2 regions of the Xenorhabdus budapestensis genome follow, and region 2 is predicted to be linked to the other one. Evidence: predicted binding sites of a transcription regulator. Region 2 holds the regulator's gene; the other holds the start of a gene.
What was found. Region 2 encodes LexA, which represses DNA repair genes until DNA is damaged. Its sites were predicted from a motif close to TNCTGTATGTACATACAGNA; they were not measured.
Positions count from the first base shown of each region.

Region 1: a site for LexA is predicted at 6,561-6,580, ahead of HGO23_RS12430 (DNA translocase FtsK 4TM domain-containing protein). Genes of this name have one in related genera too.

Region 1 is NZ_CP072455.1:2,887,963-2,897,160, reverse strand. Features, by position in the region: gene aat (leucyl/phenylalanyl-tRNA--protein transferase) at 51-740, opposite strand; gene cydC (heme ABC transporter ATP-binding protein/permease CydC) at 755-2,491, opposite strand; gene cydD (heme ABC transporter permease/ATP-binding protein CydD) at 2,494-4,263, opposite strand; gene trxB (thioredoxin-disulfide reductase) at 4,412-5,371, opposite strand; gene lrp (leucine-responsive transcriptional regulator Lrp) at 6,010-6,504, shown strand; gene HGO23_RS12430 (DNA translocase FtsK 4TM domain-containing protein) at 6,644-9,198, shown strand, end outside.
Region 2 is NZ_CP072455.1:1,230,413-1,239,610, reverse strand. Features, by position in the region: gene pgi (glucose-6-phosphate isomerase) at 121-1,767, shown strand; gene ubiC (chorismate lyase) at 1,951-2,478, shown strand; gene ubiA (4-hydroxybenzoate octaprenyltransferase) at 2,492-3,349, shown strand; gene plsB (glycerol-3-phosphate 1-O-acyltransferase PlsB) at 3,435-5,903, opposite strand; gene HGO23_RS05610 (diacylglycerol kinase) at 6,041-6,412, shown strand; gene lexA (transcriptional repressor LexA) at 6,531-7,148, shown strand; gene zur (zinc uptake transcriptional repressor Zur) at 7,281-7,745, opposite strand; gene HGO23_RS05595 (hypothetical protein) at 7,952-8,089, opposite strand; partial or broken gene HGO23_RS05590 (IS5 family transposase) at 8,242-9,029, shown strand; gene HGO23_RS05585 (NACHT domain-containing protein) at 9,001-9,198, opposite strand, start outside.

The DNA of each region.
Region 1 (9,198 bases), 1.7 Mb from region 2:
TAATGGAATTGACACTCCCACCGTAAACAGCATAAATCACCAAGTGTTGATTATAATTCCAGCACTTGTGTATCCCAACAGCCTGCTTGCAATGATTGTTTTTTACCTTGCTCAAGATACTGGAGAAATTCTCTCCTTGGAATATTTTTCGCGCCCAGTGACTCTGTATGGTGATTTAGCACCTGACAGTCAAACAGCTGACCGCCATGACGTAAAAAATGGTGATAGAATGCCACAAAAGCGCACTTAGATGCATTCTCTATTTTGCTGAACATTGATTCACCACAAAATAGCGCTCCTACACTAACACCGTATAATCCACCAACAAGCTGGCGTTTATGCCAGACTTCAACCGAATGAGCCCGACCTTCCTGATGTAAGGTTTGGTAACCTTGCTGAATATTAGCTCCGATCCACGTACCTTCTTGTCGCTGGGCACAGCCGTATATCACCTGATCGAAAGCATAGTTTACCGTAATTTGATAAGAATGTTTGCGAATAAAACGTCGCAGAGTACGTCCGGTATGTAATTCTCCCGGGATTAGAACCGCCCTGGGATCCGGAGACCACCATAAGGGAGGCTCATCAGGCGAAAACCATGGAAAAATTCCCTTACTATAAGCGGCCTTTAAGCGCTCTGCACTCAAATCTCCTCCGAATGCCAATAGACCATTCGGCTCTGCTAATGCATTGGTTGGATGAGGAAATTCACATGAGTTATCCAATTGAGCTATCAACATAAAAGTTATCACTCCTACTCAGGATAATATTGCCGTTGATAGAATTGGTAATAACGCCCGTGCTGGGACAGTAACACATCGTGTTGCCCTTGCTCAATGATACGCCCCCCATCCATTACACAGATACGATCCATGTATTGTAAGCCAGTTAGCCGATGGGTAATCACAATAAGCGTTTTATTTTGGCAACCATCGCGTAATAGCGACAGAATTTGTTGTTCAGTATCTGCATCAAGCCCTTCTGTCGGCTCATCCAGAAGCATAAGTGGAGAATTATGCAGCAATGCTCTGGCAATGCCCAATCGGCGTTGTTCACCGCCAGAAAGTTGGCGTCCACCTTCGCCTATCCAACAGTTTAGCTTTTCATTATTGTCTAGCAAGTTTCCTAATCCGACCTGCTTTAAAACAGTTGTTAATTGTTCATCAGTAGCATCTGGTTTTGCCAATAACAAATTTTCACGCAGAGTATGACTGAATACATGTATTCGCTGGGGAACGATGGACATCATCGATCTCAGTGTAGCTTCATCATAACAAGAGATAGGCTGTTGGTTGATTAAAATCTCTCCGTGATCAACATCCCATGCACGGGTCAATAACTGTAAAAGAGTTGATTTACCGCAGCCTGTTTTGCCCAACAAAGCAATATGTTCACCAGCTTGCAGAGACAGAGAAATGCTCTGTAATACAGGTAAAGGTTGATTAGGATAAGTGAAATCAATGTTTTTTATCTCAAGACTGAGATTATCTGTACTTTCTGGCCCGTGCTCAGGGAAGGTGACTTCAGCTTTCTGATGGATTAACTGAGAGACACGTGTAGCTGAGGAGATAACTTGCCCCATGTGCTGGAAAGCTACAGTGACTGGCCCAAGGGACTCAAAAGCAGCAAGAGCACAGAATGTAAACAGAGCAATCAACGCTCCGGGTTGATTGTTTCCGCCTATACCTGCTGCTGCCAGCCACAGTATCAGTGTCACTGTGATGCCAGTGGCAAAAATCATAATGGCTTGAGAAATCCCCGTCAGATTAGCTTGTTGTTGTTGACACTTTAACCACTTGGATTCAACCTCAGACATTGAGTGGCGGAAGCGCTGGAAAGCACCGAATACGGTCAACTCCGCCTGGCCTTGTAATGCACTGGTGAGCAATGTTCGATATTGGCCGCGTAATAAAGTGATATTCCTGCCGTAAGGTTTGCCCACATGATAAAACACAAAAGGTAATGTCAGCAGCAGCCCTAACAGAATACCACCAAGAGTATAGGCAAGCGTCTTATCAAGGAACCCCAAGCCAAATGTCAGGACAATAATGACGGTAAGTGCAGCAAGGACGGGAGACATGACGCGTAGATAGAGATGATCTAACGTTTCGACATCAGCCACAATCCTATTCAATAACTCTCCCTGGCGAAAACGAGTGATACCTCCCGGAGAAAGTGGCAGGATCTTCTGGAAGGTAAAAACCCGAAGATGAGCCAATACCCGGAATGTAGCATCATGGCTGACCAACCGCTCACCATAACGTCCGGCAGTGCGAAAAATAGCTGCCCCACGGACACCTGCCGCAGGCAGCATATAATTGAAGGTATATTTTCCGGCAAATCCTGCTACAGCAGTGCCGGCAAGAAACCAACCGGACAGCGTAAGTAAGCCAATACTGGCTAGTAGGGTTACAACTGCCAAAATCATACCTAAGCTAATAAGAAACCAATGGCGGCGGTATAGTGCGAGAAAAGGGAGTAATACACGCATGATTAAAGCTCCACACTGCGATGAGACAACAGATGGGAAAATGCACTTTGAGATTGGCTCAAAATTTGATAGTTACCTTTTTCGATAATTAATCCGCCCTCCATAACCCAGATTTGGTCATATTCCAGCGTTTCTTCCAGTAAGTGTGTAACCAATAATGTCGTTTGCTGACTGGATGCTTGATTCAATGCCATCATTACGCGTTGTTCACTATTAGCATCAAGGCTGGCTGCGGGTTCATCCAGTAACAAGAGTTGGCACGGATTTAATAATGCCCGTGCTACAGCGATACGCTGTGCTTGTCCAACAGATAGGCGAGCAGCATTATCGCCAATAACTGTGTTTATGCCATCAGGGAGATCACAGACAAACTCATCGACATAAGCGCGTTTCATTACATCGTGGATCTGTTCTTGTGTCGCGTCAAATTGACCAAGACGAATATTATCGAGTATCGTTTGTTCCGGCAGATGGGGGTTCTGCCCGACCCAACTTAATTGTTGACGCCATTTGTCGAGATCAAGCTCACGCAATTCGTTTCCATTGATTTTCAATGAACCCCGGTAAGGAAGAAAACCGAGTAACACATTTATCAGTGTACTTTTTCCTGCGCCGCTTTTTCCCACTAATGCAATCCGTTGATGCTTATCAATTGTAAAATTTAAAGGACCGGCCAGACGATGCCCATCATATGACAGAACTTCCAATTCGCTTGTTTCAATAGTCACTGTTTCTTTATCTGACAAGGTTTTTCTGCCGCCGTATGTGGTGTGTTCCCCATCGCTGCTTAACAAGGTGAAAAGTGATTCCGCAGCGCCCACAGCCTGGGCTTTAGCATGATAAAAAGTGCCCAAATCACGTAGCGGTTGGAAGAATTCAGGAGCAAGGATAAGTGCGAGGAAACCAGCAAATAATGTCACGCCAAAACCATAACTGCCAAAATGCAACTCTCCCAGATAAGAAAAACCAAAATAAACAGCAACAACAGCAATGGAAACAGCGGTAAAGAACTCTAATACAGCAGAAGATAAAAATGCCATACGTAGTACTTCCATTGTCCTGCGTCGGAAATCTTCTGTCGATTCGGTAATTTGTTTAATTTCGGCTTTTCCCCGATGGAACAAACGCAGAGTTTCGAGACCACGTAAACGATCCAGGAAGTTACCACTTAAACGACCAAGTGCAACAAAATTGCGCCGGTTAGCATCGGCAGCCCCTAATCCGACCAAAGCCATGAAAATAGGGATCAATGGCGCAGTTACGAATAGAATAACGCCAGCGGCCCAATTGATGGGAAAGATAGTGATCAGGATTAAGGCAGGGATAGTAGCCGCAAGGGTCATTTGAGGTAAATAGCGGGAATAAAAATCCTGCATGTCTTCAATTTGCTCCAGAATAATGGTCGCCCAGCTACCAGCAGGTTTGCCTTTTACCCAAACAGGACCCAATTGTGTCAGTTTATCCAATACCATACTGCGAATTTGTTGACGCACGACTTTACCGCAGATAAACCCGATACGTTCTCGGACAGCACTGACAATAGCTCTCAGCGTGAAAGAAGCCATCAACATCAGGAATTGGTTGATGAGATTTTCACGGGGGACATTATCCATAATAAGCGCCTGAAGAATGGAAGCGAGAAGCCAGGCCTGAGTGATAATCAGTAAACCACTAATTAGCCCTAGTAGCATGGATAGACGAAGCCATTGACGGGCTGAGGCGCTTTGTTGCTTCAGCCATCGAACAAGTTCAGATTGTCTTGTTTTGTCCATAAGAAAAATTTCAGATTAGCAGATGATGATACGGCGTATCAAAAAAGCTGGTAATTGTATTGCCAGCTTTCGCGTACTATGTTGCCTACAAAAAAATGTTACCTGTTAGAAAGCGCTATCGAAATAGCGCTTTTAGAAAAAGATAATCTTATTTGGTTGCCAATCCGTCCAGAAAACGTTCGGCATCCAGCGCAGCCATACAGCCCGTGCCGGCTGAAGTGATAGCTTGTCGATAAACATGATCCATGACATCACCTGCGGCAAATATACCGGGAACAGATGTCTCGGTGGCATTTCCATGCAGACCGGACTGAACCTTGATGTACCCATTTTCCAGTTCAAGCTGTCCTGCAAAAATATCGGTATTAGGGCTATGGCCGATGGCGATGAAAACACCTGCAACATCCAGCTCTTTAGTGTTATCACTTTTCGTATCGCGAATACGGATACCTGTTACACCCATTTCATCACCCAAAACTTCGTCCAGAGTGCGATCGGTATGCAAAATAATATTGCCGTTTTTAACCTTATCCATCAAACGGTCAATCAAGATCTTTTCTGAACGGAAAGTATCACGACGGTGGATCAGGTGAACTTCAGACGCAATATTCGCTAAATATAATGCTTCTTCAACAGCAGTATTACCGCCACCTACGACAGCAACTTTTTGTTTACGGTAGAAGAAACCATCACAAGTTGCACAGGCAGAAACACCACGTCCTTTAAATTCTTCTTCGGAAGGTAGCCCCAAATAACGTGCAGAAGCACCTGTTGCGATGATTAAGGCATCACAGGTATATTCCTGATCATCACCATATAGGTGGAATGGTTTTTTTGAGAAATCAACTTTCTGAATGTGATCAGTCATAATTTCTGTCTGAAATTTTTCAGCGTGCTGAAACATACGTTCCATCAAAGCTGGGCCTGTTAGTCCTTCAGGGTCGCCAGGCCAGTTTTCAACTTCAGTCGTGGTGGTCAATTGGCCGCCTTTCTCAACCCCTGTAATGAGTACGGGATTTAGATTAGCCCGGGCCGCATAAACAGCAGCAGTATAACCAGCAGGACCTGAGCCAAGAATGATGAGTTTACTGTGTTTGGCTGTACTCATGAATACCTCATTTCCATTATTTTGCATATCGCAGATTCAGGGATTGTAGGAGAAATAATAAGTTAAAAAAAGCGATTATCAGATAAAATATTCATGTTATTAACGATTTTACCGATAGATAGTAACTATGATGTAATGGGAATGTAAGGAGTGAGTGCTTAACTTTTTGAATTGAACATCATTTATTCGTTTTAGACATGAAACGAGCTATTGAAACGATTTACCGAAAATTTGTTTGGTAGGTTGTTCTGATTTTTGTTCATTTACTTTGACAATCGGCTATGCATTTGCGAAAACATCTGTGTAAGAGATAATTATCTGCCTCGCTAATCAATTGTTTCTATAGAATAGACAATTTGGAGTGGATGATTTTCTCATAGAATATTAAAAATTGCCGATAAGCTGCTTTCTGGGAGACATAGTGTTTTGGGAGATAATATTCTGGAAGACGGTGCTCTAGTAAGTTGTGTTTTGGTTAATCGAGTTCTGGGAAATTGTATTCTGGAAGATTACGTGTAGGCCCCAAACTTTGATTACAGATTGAGCTTTAGCCTTTGAAGACATCTTTTCCAGCTCAACTGCTTAAAAGAGATAGGGAAAATGTTATGGGTGTAGGAATATAAAGAGAGAGCAATAAGATGATAGATAATAAGAAGCGTCCAGGAAAAGATCTTGATCGCATAGACCGTAATATCCTTAACGAATTGCAGAAAGATGGCCGTATTTCTAATGTGGAATTATCCAAGCGGGTAGGATTATCACCTACACCTTGTCTGGAACGCGTACGTCGTTTAGAGCGTCAAGGCTTTATTTCTGGTTATACCGCCTTGCTGAATCCCCATTACCTGGATGCATCATTGCTGGTGTTCGTTGAAATCACCCTAAACCGTGGAGCGGCAGATGTTTTTGAGCAGTTCAATACTGCCGTACAAAAACTGGAAGAAATTCAAGAATGCCATTTGGTTTCAGGGGATTTTGACTACTTACTGAAAACACGTGTGCCAGACATGTCTGCGTACCGTAAATTGTTGGGTGAGACCTTATTACGTCTTCCGGGCGTTAACGATACTCGTACTTATGTAGTAATGGAAGAAGTGAAACAGAGTAACCGTTTGGTAATTAAGACTCGTTAAGCTTTTGTCTACAATGTACAGTGTATAGATGCAAAACAGGAAAAATTTAGGTACACTCCTGTTTATGCATACAGTTTCAACGCTGAGCTATCCTCAGCGTTGTTCCGTTTAATCAACAGGAAAACCTGGAGAGCCTTTCTTGAACCAGGAATATACAGAAGACAAATGTGTTAGGTTAAAAAGAGTAAGCAGTAGCCGTCGGCTTCTGGAAGCCGTTCTGTTGGTTATTGCCATATGTGCCGTATATTTAATGGTAGCACTTGTCAGTTTTCATCCTTCCGATCCTAGCTGGTCACAAACTGCCTGGCATGAACCTGTTCATAATTTAGGTGGCAGCATTGGTGCCTGGTTGTCAGACATACTATTCTCAGCATTTGGTATTCTTGCCTATGCAGTCCCACCCTTAATGTTTTTGGGTTGTTGGAATGCTTTCCGTCAGAAAGATAGGCAAGAGTATGTGGATTTCTTCACACTGACATTACGCATTATTGGTTCCTTGGCTCTTATTTTAACTTCATGTGGTTTGGCTGCACTCAATATTGATGATTTCGATGATTTTGCTTCAGGTGGTGTTATCGGTAGTTTGTTCAGTAACGCGATCCTACCGTGGTTTAATATCCTTGGTGCAACTTTAGCTCTGCTTGGTACGTGGGTTGTCGGGTTCACATTATTTACGGGCTGGTCCTGGCTTACCATTGCAGAAAAAATTGGGGAGTGCATTCTGGATTCGCTCAGTTTTGTGGTTAATCGTAGCCGCACTCAAATTGATTATGATGATGAGTTGGAAAAAGAAGTTGTTCCCGAGCTTCCTGATGATATAACCCATTCTAAACAAGGGGAGTCTAAAGCAGCTCCTGTTAAGGCAACTCATGTTATTCAAAACGCCATTGCTGATGATGAATATGATGTGTTGCTGGCAGCTCCAACAGTGACAGAGTTGGTGAATACCGATTCAGTACAGTCGGTTATGGAACAGTCAGAGGAAGAGATTCCACCTGCAATTGTTTTTCCTGAGCATGAAAGTATTTCACTTGAACAGATGCAATCTGCTCTGGAACAAGACAATAAATCTCACCTGATTAAGCCACAAATATCCGTAGCTCCAGAAACAGTATCAGTACAAATGGAATTAGGGCAGGCTAGAACTGGACAGATTGTTGGATCAGAACAAATTGAAAATAGCCAGGAGCAAGAGCCTGTCCGATATACATTTGAGCTGCCTGATGAGCGCCAGTTGGGGGATGATGTAAATGATTGTACAGATAATAGTACTTATTTGCAGAGTTCGGTAACTAGCTCTGTTGCTGTTGTGAAAAATCCTCAGATGAAACAGGGAATAGGCCCTGAAATGCCAAGGCCGAATCCGGTACGAATACCGACTCGCCGTGAATTGTATGGGATTAAAGTCCCTTCTCACCGCTTGTCTGAGCATTTACAGCGGAAAGAAAAAGAAAGGCAGGACGAACTCAATGCTGAAGTTGAAGAACAGAGAATGGATGAGCAGCAGCAAGATATGCTGCGTGAGCAATTTATTGCGCAACAGCGTGAGCGTTATGGTTATGATTTGGAAAAAGAGGTAAAAGAAGAAAATGCTGAAGATTTTACCTCTATTTTTAACCAACCAATTTATAAGCAGCTTGCACATGGCAAAACAACAGTAGAAAAATCTGTTGAGAACAGTGATGATAAAGCACCTATCAGCATTGATGAGCATGCAGAGCAGGAAGAAACGTTGCGGAAAGCATTTGAACAGCAGCAACGTGAACGTTATCAAATCCCGCCTGCTGTTTCACCGCAGTATGAAAAGTCTGTGTTTGATTATTTTTCACAAAATAATAGTGTAGAAATTTCTGAGCCGGCAGAACCATTATTTATGCCTTCAGAGTCCATACCATCGGAAGAGGTTATTCAGCCAGAACAGGAAAAAAATATTGTTCCTGTTGCAGCAGATTCTTCTGTTTTAAAAACTTCTCATCAGCCAGAAACTCTGCATAATTTTGCGCAGCAACCGCAGCAACCGCAGCAACCGCAGCAACCGCAGCAACCGCAGCAACCGCAGCAACCGCAGCAACCGAGCCTGTTTCATCCATTTTTGGTACGTAATGATCAACCATTGCTTAAGCCGACTACACCGATGCCTTCTTTAGATCTTCTGGCAGAACCTCCAGCAGAAGAAGAACCGGTTGATATGTTTGCACTGGAACAAATTTCGCGTTTAATTGAAGCTCGTCTGAATGATTATCGTGTCAAAGCGGATGTTGTTGGGTTCTCTCCAGGTCCTGTAATCACACGTTTTGAATTGGACTTAGCGCCTGGGGTTAAAGCTTCCCGTATCTCTAATTTATCTCGTGATCTTGCACGTTCACTTTCGGCTGTGGCAGTTCGTATTGTCGAAGTGATCCCAGGAAAACCTTATGTGGGCCTGGAATTACCGAATAAAAAACGCCAGACCGTTTATTTACGGGAAGTGCTGGATTGTGAAAAATTCCGTGATAATCCGTCCCCATTAACTATTGTTTTGGGAAAAGATATCGCTGGTCAGCCTGTTGTTGCTGATTTAGGGAAAATGCCTCATTTGTTGGTTGCAGGGACGACGGGGTCGGGAAAATCAGTCGGCGTCAATGCCATGGTCCTCAGTATTTTGTATAAAGCGAAACCAGAAGATGTTCGTTTTATCATGATCGACCCGAAAAT
Region 2 (9,198 bases):
TAATGACTTATTTTGACCAATATCAGTCAGTAAAAGGAAAAAGAGATCCATCACAGCATTAACTTGTTACAATTCTGTGCATTCCTATTGTTTATCTACAGTTGACAGAGAGCATCATTCATGAAAAACATCAACCCTAGCCAGACCGAAGCTTGGAAAGTATTGCAACAACATTTTGAACAGATGAAGAATGTTCACTTACGAGATCTGTTTGAACAGGATAAGGCGCGTTTTGCAGCATTCTCTGCAACGTTTGACGATCAGATTCTGGTTGATTACTCCAAAAACCGTATTACCGCGGAAACATTGAAAAAATTACAAGCATTAGCGAAAGAAACGGATTTATCCGGTGCTATCCATAGTATGTTTTCCGGTGAAAAGATTAACCGTACTGAAGATCGTGCTGTGTTGCACATTGCTCTGCGTAACCGCAGTAATTCTCCAATTCACGTAGATGGGGAAGATGTTATGCCGCAAGTGAATACGGTGCTGGCAAAAATGAAATCGTTCAGTGAGCGTATCATTGGTGGAGAGTGGAAAGGCTATACCGGTAAGGCTATTACTGATGTGGTAAACATTGGTATTGGTGGCTCTGATCTCGGCCCATATATGGTGACTGAGGCGCTGAAAGCCTATAAAAACCACCTCAATATGCACTTTGTTTCCAATGTAGATGGAACCCATATTGTGGAGACATTGAAATTTCTGGATCCAGAAACCACACTATTCCTGATTGCGTCCAAGACCTTTACCACACAGGAAACGATGACTAATGCTCATTCTGCCCGTCACTGGTTCCTACAAAGTGCAGGTGATGAAGCATATGTCGCTAAACATTTTGCTGCGCTTTCAACTAATGAGAAGGAAGTCAGCAAATTCGGCATTGATCCACAAAATATGTTTGAATTCTGGGATTGGGTCGGTGGTCGTTATTCCCTCTGGTCTGCGATAGGCTTATCCATTGCACTTTCCATTGGTTATAATAACTTCGAGCAGTTGCTGAGTGGTGCTCATGCTATGGATAAACACTTTGAGCAAACCGCACCTGAACAAAACATTCCTGTTCTGTTAGCGCTGATTGGCATCTGGTATAACAATTTCTTTGGTGCAGAAACTGAAGCGATTCTGCCTTATGATCAATATATGCACCGTTTTGCTGCATACTTCCAGCAGGGAAATATGGAATCAAACGGTAAATATATTGACCGTAATGGCAATCCGGTAAATTATCAGACCGGGCCGATTATCTGGGGTGAGCCGGGTACAAATGGTCAACATGCCTTCTACCAGCTTATCCATCAGGGAACGAAACTGATTCCATGTGATTTTATAGCACCTGCAATTAGTCATAACCCGGCTGCTGATCATCACAGCAAACTACTATCTAACTTTTTCGCACAAACTGAAGCGCTGGCCTTTGGTAAAACTCAGGTGCAGGTGGAAGCTGAATTTGCTGCCGCCGGAAAAAATGCACAGGATGTGGCAAATGTTGTGCCATTTAAAGTGTTTGAAGGTAACCGCCCAACCAACTCAATTCTGTTGCGCGAAATTACACCATTCAGTCTAGGCGCATTAATTGCCATGTATGAACATAAGATCTTTGTTCAGGGAGCAATACTGAATATATTCTCATTCGATCAATGGGGAGTGGAACTGGGCAAACAATTGGCGAACCGTATTCTGCCTGAATTGCAGGGGGTAGAAGCCGTGAATAGCCATGACAGTTCTACAAATAGCCTCATTAACCGCTTTAAAGAGTGGCGTTAATCTGATTTTCTATTTTATTTAATTTTATATCCCCCCAATAACACCATTTGTTGGGGGGATATTTTTTGTAATTTCCATAACTTGTTATCAACTTTTTATTTTATTGGCCTGCAACATGATATCCTCAGATTCCATTCGTTGTGCTGTCGGAGAAATTGATGTTCTCCGCAATTGGAAAATGATATGGCAAATGACACAATATTAACTTCTACACCTATTCACTGGCTTTCGGCTGGTGAGGTTAATACTCCGAAAAATATTTTAGATTGGCTGATGGAAGTCGGTTCAATGACACATCGTTTTGAACAACATTGCCATCATGTAACAGTTGCACCATTTCGGGAATGTTTCATTACAGCAGCAGATATTGGCGATGAAAGTGAGCACTTACCTATAAGTGAAAAATATTGGTTACGTGAAATTGTCTTATATGGGGATAGTATTCCGTGGCTATTGGGGCGTACAGTAATCCCTGAGGAAACATTAACAGGACCAGACAAAAAGCTGGTGGATGTGGGAACCGTTCCACTTGGGCGTTACCTGTTTAGTGGCAATAATCTGACGCGGGATTATATTCAAATAGGTCAACAAGGACAGCGTTGGGCGCGGCGCTCTTTGCTGCGGTTATCAGAGAAGCCTTTACTACTTACAGAAGTTTTTTTGCCGGGATCACCTGTATATAAAATAAATAATATGAAAAAGGAGAAATAGATTGGAGGTCAGTATGACGCAAAATAAATGGCGCGCCTATTGCCGTTTAATGCGTATCGATAAACCCATTGGCGTATTATTGTTATTATGGCCAACCTATTGGGCATTATGGATAGCAGCAAAAGGTATGCCGAACTTACATATCTTGCTGGTTTTCACTCTGGGCGTCTTTTTCATGCGGGCGGCAGGATGTTGTATTAATGATTTCGCTGATAGGAAATTTGACGGGCACGTTGAACGGACAAAATTTCGTCCGCTTCCCAGTGGTGATATCAGCGAAAAAGCATGCAAAATTTTGTTTGCTACACTTGTGTTGATCTCTTTTGCGCTTGTATTGACACTGAATAAAATGACGATTGCTTTATCCTTTGTCGCGTTAGGGTTGGCATGGTTTTATCCTTTCGTTAAACGGATCAGTAACTTGCCACAAGTTGTGTTGGGTGCAGCTTATGGCTGGTCAATTCCTATGGCTTTCGCAGCAGTAAGTGAGTCCTTACCATTACAGTGTTGGTTATTATTTTTGGCGAACATAATCTGGTCTGTAATCTATGATACTCAGTATGCAATGGTGGATCGTGATGATGATCTGAAAATCGGTGTGAAATCAACGGCAGTGCTGTTCGGGCACTTTGATAAGTTAATTATTGGTACTTTACAATTCGTTATGCTGGCAATTCTCGTATCGGTTGGTTGTATAGTGAATTTAGGTGGAATGTATTACTGGACAGTATTATTGGCAGGAGCGCTCTTCATCTATCAACAAAAACTGATTTCTGACCGTCAGCGGGAGTCTTGTTTTCAGGCATTTATGAACAATAACTACGTTGGTTTTATTTTGTTCCTCGGTATTCTTTTCAGTTATGTTTTTTAAGGGAACGGGCGGTAGCACCGCCCGTTAATCTTTTCTTTTTCAGCACGATCAGCTTAAGAATAATTCTTTTCAGAATATCAATGTGTTATTCCTGATTTTCATCTGCTGGTTTTTGGTCATTATGCTCAGGAGGCATGCTGACACTCTCGATGGTCAGACGGATCTCTGGAGACATTAACTTACTCAATACCTGATAAAGTGCATGGGCACTTATGGTAACCATGTTACCGTTATCGTGGATATAACCTTCTTCACGCAATGTATTCACTGAGCAAGCGAAAACCGCTTTATCAAAGAATTCCGGCGCATTGATTCCATGTAGCACTGATAAACGTTGTGCCAGCATCCGGCTCTCTTTCTCCAATGTACCTCGGCTGATATCGGGAGTTGCATTCAATAGAGAAAGCGTGATGGCATAGCGTTGTAACGTTTCCCGGATACCTGCTGCCAGCAATTGCAATGGACGAATACGCGCAGGATTGAGTACCAGTATTTCCTGCTCTTTATTACAAATCAGGTATTGACGTGCCAGTTCATCAATCAATGTATTAACCACATCAGGCAACTCTTTCTTGCTATAACGCATGAAAAGTTCTTGCTTAAGCAGAGGATAAATCAGTTGTACCTGCCTAAGCAACTCACTGCGGCTGATACGACGGTGATGCATCACAATGCTGGAAATCAAAGATGGCAGAATCAACAGATGTTGGATATTGTTGCGATAGTAGGTCATCAGTACCGCGTTTTCGCGAGGCAGGATAATAATATCCCCAAGACCATCTTTTTCGACCTCAAACTTATTCATCCGTAAAGCATGATCCAACAGTTCTTCTGCTGTTTTTTTCGGTACTGTGACATCATTCGCGTAAGAAGTATTACGCAACAATTGTATATAGCAATCTAATTGTTCAATCAGCTGTTCGCGAGTAAGTGCTCGCTGACGTGATGACAATAAGGCTGTGCTACATAAATTAATTGCGTTTGCGGCTGCGGCGTTATTGATGTTAACCATAATATTACCAGCCAGCTTACTGACTGTTGGTGTCAACCATGCCGGGCGCTGCGCTTCTATTGGATCGATAGAATCACGCCATTCTGGAACATGTTGGTTCAGATATTGTACTAATGGGATTGGTTCACCAAAGTTCACATAGCCTTGCCCCAGATTACGTAGTTTACGTAACCCACGAACCATCTGGAAAAACCCTTCTTTTTCTTTGGTTGCGCCCCGTAGCTCTTTGGCATAAGTCGTAACCTCCATCACATGTTCATAACCGATATAGATTGGCACAATGGTAATAGGGCGTGATTCTCCGCGCAGCATTGTCTGTAATGTCATCGAAAGTGTACCGGTTTTCGGATCGAGCAGGCGGCCTGTCCGGGAGCGTCCTCCTTCAACAAAATATTCAACAGAATAACCACGGGAAAACAGTTCTCCCAGATATTCGCGGAAAATTGTCGAATAAAGTTTGTTGCCTTTAAAAGTGCGGCGGATAAAGAACGCACCAAGGCGGCGGAATATCGGCCCTGCTGGCCAGAAATTCAGATTAATACCGGCTGCAATATGTGGTGGAACTAGCCCCTGATGATAAAGCACGTAAGAGAGCAGCAGATAATCCATATGGCTGCGATGGCATGGAACATAGACCAGCTCATGACCATCTTGAGCCAATTGGCGGATCCGTTCGGCATTATGGACATTGATGCCCTGATAGAGCCGGTTCCACGTCCAGCTTAAAACACGGTCTGTTATGCGTACAGTTTCATAGGAGAAATCCGCTGCAATCTCTTCCAGCATATTGATAGCGTTCTGTTTTGCTTTCTCTGGCGAGATTTTCTTACTACGGGCTTCATCGGCAATGGCTTTTTCAATGGCCTTGGATGCCAGTAACTTTCTGAACAGATCCTGTCGGGCAGGTAAACGTGGCCCGACTGCTGCCAGACGTTGACGGGAATAGTGGATACGTGCAACACGGGCAAGTTTATTGGCAATAATCGTATCCGTACCATGGTCATCGGCTATACTGCGTAATGAAACAGGCGTGGAGAAACGTACAAAGCTATCCCGACCGAGCCACAGGATTGCAAAAAACTTCTGGATCCCATTAAGAAGGCGCAATTGTGGTGCTGTATTTGTTTCTTGTCCTTCACGCCCCGGGGAACGTCCAAACATCACGGAAACGGGCACCATCTGAATATCCAGATTAGGGTTATTGCGATGTAAGTCCAGATAAGAATGAAAAATCTTTACGGATTCATGCTTAGGCGCATAGCAGCGGAACACTCGTGGGCCGTCATCAATAAAAACACAACTTGGAAGCTGTGCATCATCAATATCTAAAGGGTTTAACGGATCTGGTAGATCTTGAGCCAGACATTGTTGACGTAAAGTCAATAAGTCGGCTTTTGAATGATACGGAAGCACATACAAAATAGGCCGGGTCGTATCAAGACTCAACTCTTGAATGGGAGCCGTTGGAATAAGTTTACTTTTTACTAAAAGTTTTATCGGAAAATTCAATAATTTATAATATATTTTACGCCAAGCTGACATAACTGCTTTAAGCCTCTTATTAGCAATGCGTCGCAAGCATACCAGAAACAAATTTTGAGATCTGTGGAAATAAGATAATAATAAGAGCTAAAAGTTATATGATCTTAAAACTATTATGATTATTGAAGAAAATTTTTATGGCGAATCAATCAACAGGCTTGAACCGTATTATTAAAGCGGCGGGATATTCAGCAAAAGGGATTAAAGCTGCGTGGCAGAATGAGGCTGCATTTCGACAAGAGGTAATTTTAGCTGTCTTAGCGATTATTGTGGCATTTTCCTTTGATTTTGGCATGCTTGAGAGACTTTTTCTCATTAGCTCTGTCATATTGGTGGTTATTGTTGAAGTGCTAAACAGTGCAATTGAGGCTGTGGTTGATCGAATCGGCAATGAATATCACGAATTGTCGGGGCGAGCAAAAGATATGGGTTCTGCTGCCGTATTTTTAGCTGTTATTTTGGCACTGTTCATCTGGGTAACAATCATAGGGTCGCATTTTATACGCTAAGGTGATTTATTTTTCGTCAAAATTCGTTATTTAGCAGCTTTTACATTCTGACAGGTTCCCAATTCAATTTTAGCTGTATATACTCACAGTCAGACTGTATAAACAAACAGGGGGCGAAATGAAAGCATTAACTGCCAGGCAGCAACAGGTTTATGACTTGGTGCGTGATCATATTTCGCAAACGGGTATGCCACCGACACGTGCTGAAATTGCAGCACGCCTTGGTTTTCGTTCACCTAACGCAGCAGAAGAGCATTTAAAGGCACTGGCGCGTAAAGGGGTGATAAAAATTGTCGCTGGTGCTTCCAGAGGTATCCGTTTGCTGCTTGAAGAGGAAGATGAAGGTACGGGATTACCACTAATCGGTCGTGTTGCTGCTGGTGAACCACTATTGGCTCAGGAACACATCGAAAGTCATTACAAGGTGGATCCGGAATTATTTAAACCAAATGCTGATTTTCTATTGCGTGTTCGCGGTATGTCTATGAAAGATATTGGTATTATGGATGGTGATTTGCTTGCTGTGCATAAAACTCAGGATGTTCTTAACGGGCAGGTTATCGTGGCACGGATTGAAGATGAAGTCACAGTAAAACGCTTTAAACAAACAGGAAACAGAATTGAACTGATTGCTGAGAATCCTGAATTTGAGCCTATCGTTGTGGATTTACGCGAACAGAATTTTACCATTGAAGGATTGGCAGTTGGCGTTATTCGTAATGGGGATTGGTTCTGATTGTAAAAGCGTTACACTTTGTCATTTTGGGCGGTCATTTGTCATTGTTCCCGCGAATCAAACGTTTATATGGGAACTTGGAAATTAATAAACTTATCAGTGATGACCGCCTAATAAAACGGAGTTTAAAACTTATTCCGTACAAGAATTCATTTCATGGCAGGAAGAGCACAAGCCGTGAACTTCTATCACACTGTGCCGCAGATGAAATCCTGCATATTGCGCTAAATTTTGTATAGCTGATTCAATATTTTTAGCATCCCGTTCGGTAACAGAACCACAACTATCACAAAGAAACATAGCTGATGTATGGCAAGGTTCTTCAAAGTGGTGACAAATCACATAGCTATTCGTAGATTCTATTTTGTGGACAAAGCCTTGTTCCAGTAAAAACTCCAACCCACGATAGACCGTTGGTGGCTTTGCCTGTGGCTCAACTTCACGGAGCAGATCCAGCAAATCATAGGCACTTATTGCACCTGGTTGGGCTGAAATTAAACGCAGAATTTCAAGGCGTTGAGGTGTTAAACGAACCCCTCGTGACAGGCAGATTGCCTCAGCCTGTGTCAGTAACTTTTTTTGGTTGATAGTTTTCATTACATCTTTCACACCCAGCATATGCCAATGGTTGTAATGTTATCATGTTTTTCAATTCGTAGCTGAAATCTACTTAATGGTCATGACCCTATCATTCTTCTTTATTATCAATTAATAAATTAGTTTTCTTATCTTTTGCGGTAGATACTATGACTGTTAAATTGGGTTATTTACCAAATAGCTAAGCCAGCAATAACAACACCAATCTAGCCATTGATCTTATAAGCATAAATAGCAACAACAGAGCCTATTGCACTCCCCGAATAACATCTTGTCATATAAGCTGCGATCAGCCTGTTTCTTGCTTCTGGCAATACTCTATAAATGGTGCTTTGGTTAATCATATTTAACCCCTGTGTAGCTAAATCCAATGAAATAACTCCTGAAATTAATAAATAATTAGATTAGGGCGTGTTGACGTTTGAACGAGGGGATTTGAATGGCATGATAATTTGGTATCTTTATTTTTGCCAAAAAACTCGTAACCAGAACTATCATGCCAAGACCCATGTTATCAGACCCTGTGTGGGATAAGCTATTTGTATTCATGCAACAAAATCGGCTTGTCTACCATAAAAAAACGCATCGCCTAATGCTGGCAGGTATCCTTTTTCAAATGAGAACCGGGAGCCCTTGGCGGGAACTGCCTGTTGAATATGGGAAATGGAATACCGTTTTTAAGCGTTTTAATGCGGGGTCAAACAAAGGTGTTTTTGATTCATTATTCAAGGAATTAGCTAAAGATTCTGATACTGAATGGTTGTTCATTGATGGCAGTATTTTCCGTGCTCATCAGCACAGTTCAGGCGCGGTTTCAAAGGAGAATGAAGCGATTGGGAAAAGCCGGGGAGGACTCGACTAAAATCCATTTGGCCGTAGACAGTTATGGTTTGCCTGTTCATTTTGAATTATCCGAGGGGTAAACTCACGACATTGTGCATGCAAAAAGTTTGGTGGTGCAATCACCGCCCCCGGACTTTGTCATCGCTGACAAGGGGTATGATAGTCAGGCATTCAGAAATGATATCGAAGAACAAGGGGCAACGGCGGTTATTCCCTACCGAAAAAATAACCGAAACTCGGATAAAAAGAGGGATAAGGGTTTATCTCGTTATCGTCATTTAGTCGAAAATGCGTTTGCCAGAATCAAACATTTTCGTGCAATCGCAACAAGATACGATAAATTGGCACGAAATTACGCCAGCACATTGGCACTGGCATTTGTCATTTGTCATTTGTCATTTGTCATTTGTCATTATCTGGCTACCCATGTGGGGCGAATAAATGATGAATACAAAACGTTAACACGCCCTGGCAATTGAGACGGGTCACCGTTAGCAAGTACTGCATAAGGATCTAGATCAATAACTGCTTCTTGTATTGGTTTGCTTCCAAGAGCTGCCATCCAACTAAGAAGGCCTCTAAGTTCGTCTCTGACTGTCGAATTAGGGGC